2 regions of the Fructobacillus sp. ESL1096 genome follow, and region 2 is predicted to be linked to the other one. Evidence: riboswitches for the same ligand, from Rfam matches in the RefSeq annotation. Region 2 holds a riboswitch; the other holds the start of a gene.
What was found. A riboswitch is a leader RNA that binds a small molecule or an ion and turns the genes downstream of it on or off. The one in region 2 is predicted to bind lysine.

Region 1: another riboswitch for lysine. It lies ahead of alr (alanine racemase); the one in region 2 lies ahead of ACSYSR_RS03460 (amino acid permease).

What each region holds. Positions count from the first base shown of each region.
Region 1 covers NZ_CP196400.1:184,890-189,088, reverse strand. The annotation lists gene ACSYSR_RS00655 (exonuclease domain-containing protein) at 1-1,507, shown strand, start outside; lysine riboswitch at 1,617-1,769, shown strand; gene alr (alanine racemase) at 1,859-2,971, shown strand; gene lysA (diaminopimelate decarboxylase) at 3,031-4,199, shown strand, end outside.
Region 2 covers NZ_CP196400.1:726,724-730,922, reverse strand. The annotation lists gene ACSYSR_RS03465 (HTH domain-containing protein) at 48-638, shown strand; gene ACSYSR_RS03460 (amino acid permease) at 742-2,193, opposite strand; lysine riboswitch at 2,288-2,459, opposite strand; gene ACSYSR_RS03455 (hypothetical protein) at 2,479-3,099, opposite strand; gene trpS (tryptophan--tRNA ligase) at 3,231-4,199, opposite strand, start outside.

The DNA.
Region 1 (4,199 bases), 540 kb from region 2:
TCGCCAACAAGCGACCTACCTACTGGCTCACGACATTACGCTCTTGAACCACCAGGAGACCATTTTAGCAGAATTGCAGGATCGGCTACCTGGAGCCAACTTGTCGATTGCAAAACTCTATGCGCCACGAGATTATCTGGACGAGAAAAAGTTTCAAAAAGTTTTGGAGGCGGCTAAAAAGCAAGGCGGTATCTTTTGGCAAGCACGAGTCCTCGTTTGGTTAGCCGAAAGTGCCGACTTGGCCCTCGTGGACTTGCCAAAGGGTGTGCAAAATCAGCCTGGCTTAGCAGCCGTTCGTTCTGATGAAACTGGTCCGGCCTTTGTCAAAGCCTTTGACAAGGCGGCCCGTGCGAATGTGGTTCTTTTGACCTTTGCGGCATTTTTTGCCACTTCGGAAAATCTGGAAAGGGCAAGCCAGTACCAGGATCGGCCCGTAGCCATACTGGAAAAGCCAATTGCGCTTTTGACTGCTATTCAAGAGGGCTTTGGTCTGACGTTGCCCTTGAGCTTCTACCAAGACCAAGTAGCCCGCTTAGCTGATTTGGCTGCTAGTCTACCGAAGAAGACCCAGGGCCAGTGGAAAGTAGCCCTTCACAACTGGGAAGAGGCCAGCAACAAGATTGATGGCCAAGCGGAAGAAATTGGTCTGGTGAAAACCGGTAAGGCGGTCTTGAATCGCTTGTTGGACTTAGTTGATTTGGCAGCCGAAGCTAATTTTCACCACAAATTAACACAAGCTGATTTGACGGCTAAATTAGCCAAATTGTCTTGGTTATCGGCGCACCAGGAATATCTGGCCCATATCTCGTGGCATCTCCAAAAGGAACCGGCTGTTCAAAACTTGATTTTTGAGGTCAAGAACGACTTGCTTTACCAAAAATATTTCTTAAAGCAGGTCGACAAAGTCCTCGTTGTTTCGTCTTATTTACCGGATGATTTAGCAACGTTCCTCGCTCAGACGCCAGGAGCTCTCTTGCCTGAAAAAAGTGAATTCGAGGGGACGACGGATAACCAATTAACGACGGTGCTGACCACGAGCCGAAACGAAGACCAGCAAATTGGACAGCTGATTTTAGCCAAGGTTCAACACATAGTTCTGATTGTTGAGGATCATGCCGCTTTGAAGCATTGGTATTATAAGTTATCAGATCGGTATGGTGATGACTACGTTGTTTATGCTCAGGACCTTTCTTCTCCCCTCATTAAGGCTGTCCGGCAAAGCAGTCAAGAGGCCCGGTCGATTTTGATTGTCCTGCCAGAATATTTGTCGGCTATTTGGCAACAAAGCTTGCAAGTGCCGGCAGTGGCCGTGATTTCGCAGGCCCATCGCTGGGTTGATGTCACCACGCTTACCCCACTATTGATTGCCCTTCAAAAACAAGAAAAGTCCGTTTTACTTGCTTCTTTTAACCAGGACCAGGTTAAGGCGCTTTCGGATCGATTGGCAACTGTTAATAGTCGGTACAAACGGGTAAAGGCGAACTTTTATCAAAAAAATCTTTCATAAAATTAAGAAAAGACAGCCATTTTCGGCTGTCTTTTTTGTTAAAAAGATAATTTATTTTGTTAGGAGTGTTGACATGAGAAAAAATCTCATGTATATTAATGGCAACTTAATAAGTAATAGAGGTCGCAACCAACAAGAGTACCGAACAATGTTCGTGAAAGGGGCGGTTGCCGAAGCTGATGGGGTTAAAGCCATTTTGCTGGGCCAATAGTTAAGAGCTATTGGACTGTCGCTGCTAATGCAGCGGGGAGCTATTCAACTGTTTTTTTTGTGACTATTTTTAGACAATAATCCAAACGACAGGGATGAACCCCCGTTGTTTGGATTTTTTTATTGCCTAAGGAGGCTAACATGGTTGTCGCTAATCACCGTCCAAGTCGTTTATTGATTTCAAAGGCAGCGGTGGCCAAAAATTTGCAAGTCATGCGTGAAAGTAGTCACGCCAACTTTATTTTCATGACGGTGAAGGCCAATGCTTATGGCTTTGGTTTGTTAGAAATGAGTCAGGCTGCCGTTGAAGGCGGTGCCGATGGCCTTGCTGTGGCTGTGATGGATGAGGCAATTGCCTTACGTAAAGCCGGCTTTTGCCAACCAATCTTGGTTTTGGGCCTCACGTCTCCTGACTTTGCCCAACTAATGGCCGATTACCAAATTATTGCCACAGTTGCTGATCGTGAAACGTTGAAACGGGCCGAAGCAAATTTGCGTCTTGGCGGTCCTAAACTTCCGGTTAACTTGGCGGTTGATACGGGCATGGGACGGATTGGTTTTCGTGACCGGGAAGAATTGAGTGCAGCAATCGACGATGTACAAGATGCTGATTTCTTACTTTACCAGGGCATTATGACCCACTTTGCCACGGCTGATGCTGTTGACACAACATATTTTGAAGGTCAGTTGGCAACTTGGCACGAGCTCACTGATGGTCTGCCAATGCCACCGATGGTCCACTTGGCTAATTCGGCTGCAGCCTTATACCGGGTTGACCAGATGCCAATGGATGTCATTCGAGCAGGGACTTCGGTCTATGGTATTGAGCCCTCCGAAGGGGTGCTAAAGCCTGACAACTACCTAGAACCGGTCTTGACGCTTGAATCCGAGGTTGTGATGATTAAACAACTGCCGGCCGGTGCTTCCGTTTCCTATGGTGCTACTTATCAAACCACCAAGGATCAATGGATTGCAACTTTGCCAATCGGCTATGGTGATGGTCTACCCAGAGAAGCTGTTGGCTTTGAGGTTTTGGTTAATGGCCAAAAGGCGCCAATTGTTGGTAAGTTAGCCATGGACCAACTAATGATTGCTCTTGAAGAACCTGTCCCGGTTGGAACTAAGGTGACTTTTATTGGTAAAAATCGGGACCAGGAAAACACGCTGATTGCTTTTTCCCACTATTGTGAAATTGATCCATGGGAAATCACGATTGGCTTCCAAGACCGCTTAGCACGGTACCTGGTTGATTAAACCTCTAGGCTTCACCTAATAATATTTTGATTGAAAAAAGAAAAGAAGGAAAGATTCTTATGTCAAACCACTTGCAAGTAAATGACCAAGACCAGCTCATCATTGGTGGCGTGTTAGCCACTGATTTGGCCAAGGAATATCAAACGCCATTGTACGTTTATGACGTATTGACCATGCGTAAGCAGATGCGCGCCTTTAAGAAGGCCTTTGACCAAGCTGGTCAAAAAGGAGCCGTTGCCTACGCTTCAAAAGCATTTGCTTGTCAGGCAATGTATCAGGTGGTTGCTGAAGAAGGTCTGCACCTAGACCTGGTTTCCGCCGGTGAAATTTTTACAGCAGTGGCTGCGGGCTTTCCGATGGACAATGTTTCCTATAACGGGAATAACAAGTCACTTTCTGACTTAACCTTTGCTGTTGAATCCGGAGTCGGCACGATTATTATTGATAATTTTTTGGAACTTGATCTTTTACATCAGGTAATGGCGGATCGAAAGGGACAGCAAAACGTCATCTTGCGTGTGGTTCCAGGAGTCTCAGCCCACACTCACGATTACATTCAAACCGGTCAAGTTGATTCTAAGTTTGGCTTTGATTTGGAATCCGGTCAAGCTAAGCGGGCATATGAATTGGCTGAAAATGACCAAAGCTTGCACCTCCTTGGTTTATCGGCTCATATTGGTTCTCAGATTTTTGAAGAAGACGGTTTTGAATTGGCCGGCCAGAAATTAGTTGACCTGTGTGCTTCTTGGGATTACCAACCAGAAGTATTGGACCTTGGTGGTGGCTTTGGAATCGCCTATACGGATGCTGATCAGCCACGTTTACCAGAAGAGCTCGTTTTGGCATTGCTGAACAGCGTTCAGGAACAAACGGCTCAAAAGGGCATGCGTCAACCAGATATTTGGATTGAACCGGGTCGATCAATTGCCGGACCGGCCGGTTACAGTTTGTACACCGTCGGTTCACGAAAGGATATCCCGGGTGTTCGGACTTACTTGGCTGTTGATGGGGGGATGGGTGATAACATTCGTCCGGCTCTTTACCAAGCCGACTACCAGGCAGTCTTGGCCAACAATGTTCACGGAAAGCCGGCAGAACATGTTCGCTTAGTTGGTAAGTATTGTGAGTCAGGCGATGTCTTGATTCAGGACCAGGAGTTGCCCGTCACTGAGCCAGGCGACTTGGTAGCTGTTTTGAATACAGGTGCTTATGGTTATTCCATGGCTTC
Region 2 (4,199 bases):
TGTTCAATAATCCACAATATTAATTTTCACTTACCCGAAAGGACACCATGGAAAATCCCCAACCCGTGACAACCGAACGCATTTTTTACGCATACCTGAAGGTCGCCCGAGTCGCTGAGAGTACAAAAGATATTTCATTAGCCAAAATCGCTGAAGAATTAGGTGTCTCCAGACAAGCTATCTACAAAAATCATTTTCAAAATATTGAAGAACTAACGCAATCACTGCATTATTACGTTGATAATAAACCATACCAACAGTTAAAGTGTTTTGCCTTTCATGACAAAAACCGTTCTTTCAAAGAATTACTAAATTTTTTCGCTCAAAACGTTATCCCATCACTCTATGAAAAACATGAATTTCTCGGTGTTTTTTATTCAAAAGTCGCAGACCCAGCCTGGCGCCCCTACTTAAACCAACAGTACATCGACATGCTCATCCCCTACTTTGATGGTGCCAATGGTAACCAGCACGAGCTAACCTCAAAAACCCTTGCCGAGCTCACGATTAACCAAGTCATGGCCGCCATCAGCATCTGGCTTACTCAAGAAGAACCCGTTAAACCCGACATTTTTGCTAAACGTTTTATCTATCTTTTCTCAAATTCTATCCTTGATTTAGCCGAAATGAGCGACTAAGCCGTGAACTTTCACAAAAAGAGCTTCCACTTTAAAGTGGAAGCTCTTTTATTAATTAACAAACACAACTTACCCAAGCGAAGTCCGGCCGAATAACCGATTATTAATGTTCCGCCTTTGAGTCCAAATCAATCTCATCCAACGGAATCAACTTTGACTTCTTAACAATCTTATAGACAATATATGGAATCACGACAATTGGCACCGACAAATAAGTCATGCCAATCTTTTCCCAATCAAAGTGAATAAAGGAAGATGGATCTTGCAAAACAATCACCACGATTGACAAAACAATTGCTAAAACCGGACCAAATGGGAACCAGCGAGCCTTGTAAACCAACTTGTTCAAATCCTTACCCTGGCGAACATAAGCACGGCGGAAGCGCAAATGTGCTAAGGCAATGCCTAACCAAGCTATAAAACCTGACAAACCTGAGGCAGCAACCAACCAAGTGTAGGCTTCACTACCGCCCTTAATGTCTGACAAGAAAGCAAACATGCCAACAAAAACCGTCAACAATAGGGATGCCCAAGGGACACCAAACTTTGACAACTTAGAAAATACCTTTGGTGCCTGGCCCTTCTTGGCCAAGGCATATAAAGTCCGGTTGGCAGCATAAGTAGCTGAATTAGCAGCTGAAATAATCGATGTCAAGATAACCGCATTCATCAATGAAGCTGCAAAGGCAATGCCAGCATTCTTAAAGACAATCGTAAATGGTGAAACTGTGATGTCATTGTTATTAGCAGCTGACAACAAATTGGGATCCTTGTAATAAACCAAAGCAGAAATCACAAAAATCGCTCCGATATAGAACAACAAGATTCGCCAAAAGACTGAGTTAATCGCCTTTGGTACTGATTTTGACGGGTCCTTTGCTTCACCGGCAGTAATTCCCACCATTTCCGTTCCCTGAAATGAAAAACCAGCAACTAAGAATACTGATAAGACCCCTTGGAAACCACCAACAAAACCATGGTTCCCAACAGACAGGTTATGCATCACGTTTTGATTGGAGTGAATGACCCCAAAAATGGTCAAGACACCGACAGCCAAGAAGAAGACAATGGTCACAACCTTAATTGTTGATAACCAGAATTCTGTTTCACCAAAAGTCGAAACAGAAAAGAGATTAATCAAGAAAATCAACGCCAACACAATCGCTGAGAAAACCCAAGCCGGTACGTGGGGCAACCAAAACTGTGCAACCAAACCAACTGCTGAGACTTCAGCCGCAATGGTAATCGCCCAGTTAAACCAATAATTCCACCCGAGGGCAAAACCCATCGCTGGTTCAATAAAACGGTTTCCATATTCCGAAAACGAACCAGTAGTTGGCATATAGGTTGCCATTTCACCAAGGGAAGTCATCAGGAAGTAAACCATGACACCCATCACCAGGTAGGCAGTGATTGCCCCCATTGGCCCGGCTTGCGATACCGTTGCTCCAGAGGCCAAAAAGAGCCCCGTTCCAATTGATCCACCCAAGGCAATCATGGAGACATGACGTGTCTTCAATTCCTGCTGGATGGCATTTTGATCTTGTTCAGCCATTTGCATGACTCCTTCATATTAATTTCAAACAATAAAAAACCTGTTTTGTCACAAAACAAAACAGGCGGTAAATTCGTTCAATAATGATAGCAATGATTAGCAAAGCGCACCGTTAAAAACGACAGTCCGATGAATCTTCTTCACCGGCCCAAGGAGAATCTTTGGCCCAAAAATTTCCTTTCGGCAACAGCACCTTTCACCCTCATTCTTCGTCTTGGCCAGACTCCCCAGGGTTACTGATTTTCGTTGCGACCTCTTTGTTTGTTGTTCTTACCTTAACACAACCTAAATATCACCGTCAACTGCAAAAATAGCTAACCAACTTTTAACGTGCTTTAAGTAAACTCTAGCAGCTAAACGGAAGTAGGTATAGGCCAATAAGAAAGCACCCAGCACAGTGGTAAAGGACAAATCACTGCCCACCATTTTATTCCCAGCTAACACAATCCATGTCAACACAAAGACGGTTTGAATGGCTGTCTTGACCCAGTGAGCCACATGAAATCGACGAACCAGGATATTATCAAATTCAAAGAAAAACAAGGCCCACATTGCCAATGATAAATCAGGCATCGTTTGATCTAAGGTCAACCCATGATTCCAGGTCAAAAAGACCAGCGCCGACCAAATAATCATAGTGATAAAGAAAATCGTAGTCACGTTCAGCACCCACCAAGAGCCAATTTTAAAGCCCAAAGATCGAATAAAAAACGCCCAAAAAATATTGATTAACCAAATGAACCACAAGCTTCCCAACAAATTCGCAGGTCCTGCTAAAAATAAGAAATGACTAGCAATTTCTTGGGCAACAATGGCCAAAACAGTATCCATTAACTCCAAAAAACCACTATTGAAGCGCAGCATAATCGATAGAATAATAAAAAGTGCTAGAAAGCACTTTGACAAATATGGTCTCTTTTTTAATGGCGATATTAACACAAAACGGTCCTCTTCGATAACTAACATTCTTACCTAAAAGAGTTTACGTCATGTAATAAAAAAAAGCAAAGTGCAACCAACGCAATGAAGAATTATTTTTAATTAAAATAATTGATACCCATGGCTGTTCGAACCTCTTTCATGGTTTCTTCAGCCCTTTGGTTGGCTTTTTCTGAACCATCTTTCAACATGGCTAATACCTGATCCATATTTTGTGCGTACTCTAACCGACGTTCACGAATCGGTGCTAGTTCAGCTTCCATCACGTCTAATAGGTGCTTTTTGAGCTTCATATCACCTAAACCACCCGCTTGGTACTGTTCCTTTAGGTCTTGTACCCGACTTTGATCGTGGTCAAAAATATCTAAATAGGTAAAGACAACGTTTCCTTCAACATGTCCCGGATCCTCAACACGAATATGTGTTGGATCAGTATACATTGACTTGACCTTCTTAGCCAAGGTGTCTGGGTCATCAGAAAGGTAAATGCCATTATTCAAAGACTTCGACATCTTTGCATTTCCATCAATTCCTGGTAGGCGTCCTTGACCCTTTGGTGGAAAAACGCCTTCAGGCTCAACAAAGACATCTTTTTGATAAGCATTATTAAATGACCGCACTAATTCGCGCGTTTGTTCAATCATCGGTTTTTGATCATCACCAACCGGGACCTTTTTGGCCTTAAAAATCGTAATATCAGCAGCCTGGGAAACTGGATAGGTTAGGAAACCAGCGGGAATCCCTTCCCCGAAGCCCTTTTGCTGAATTTCGGTCTTGACTGTTGGATTACGCTCTAAACGTCCTAATGAAACCAAGTTCATAAAGTACATCGTTAATTCAGCTAAGCCTGGAATCTGGGATTGGACAAAAATGGTTGACTTCTTTGGGTCCAAGCCAACAGCCAAATAGTCCAAGGCAACTTCCGTCAATGATTGTCTGATTTTTTCAGGATTACGCGCATTATCCGTGAAGGCCTGGGTGTCGGCAATCATGATATAGGGGTCAAATTCCCCAGAATTTTGCATAGCCACTCGATTCTTCAATGATCCAATATAGTGACCGATATG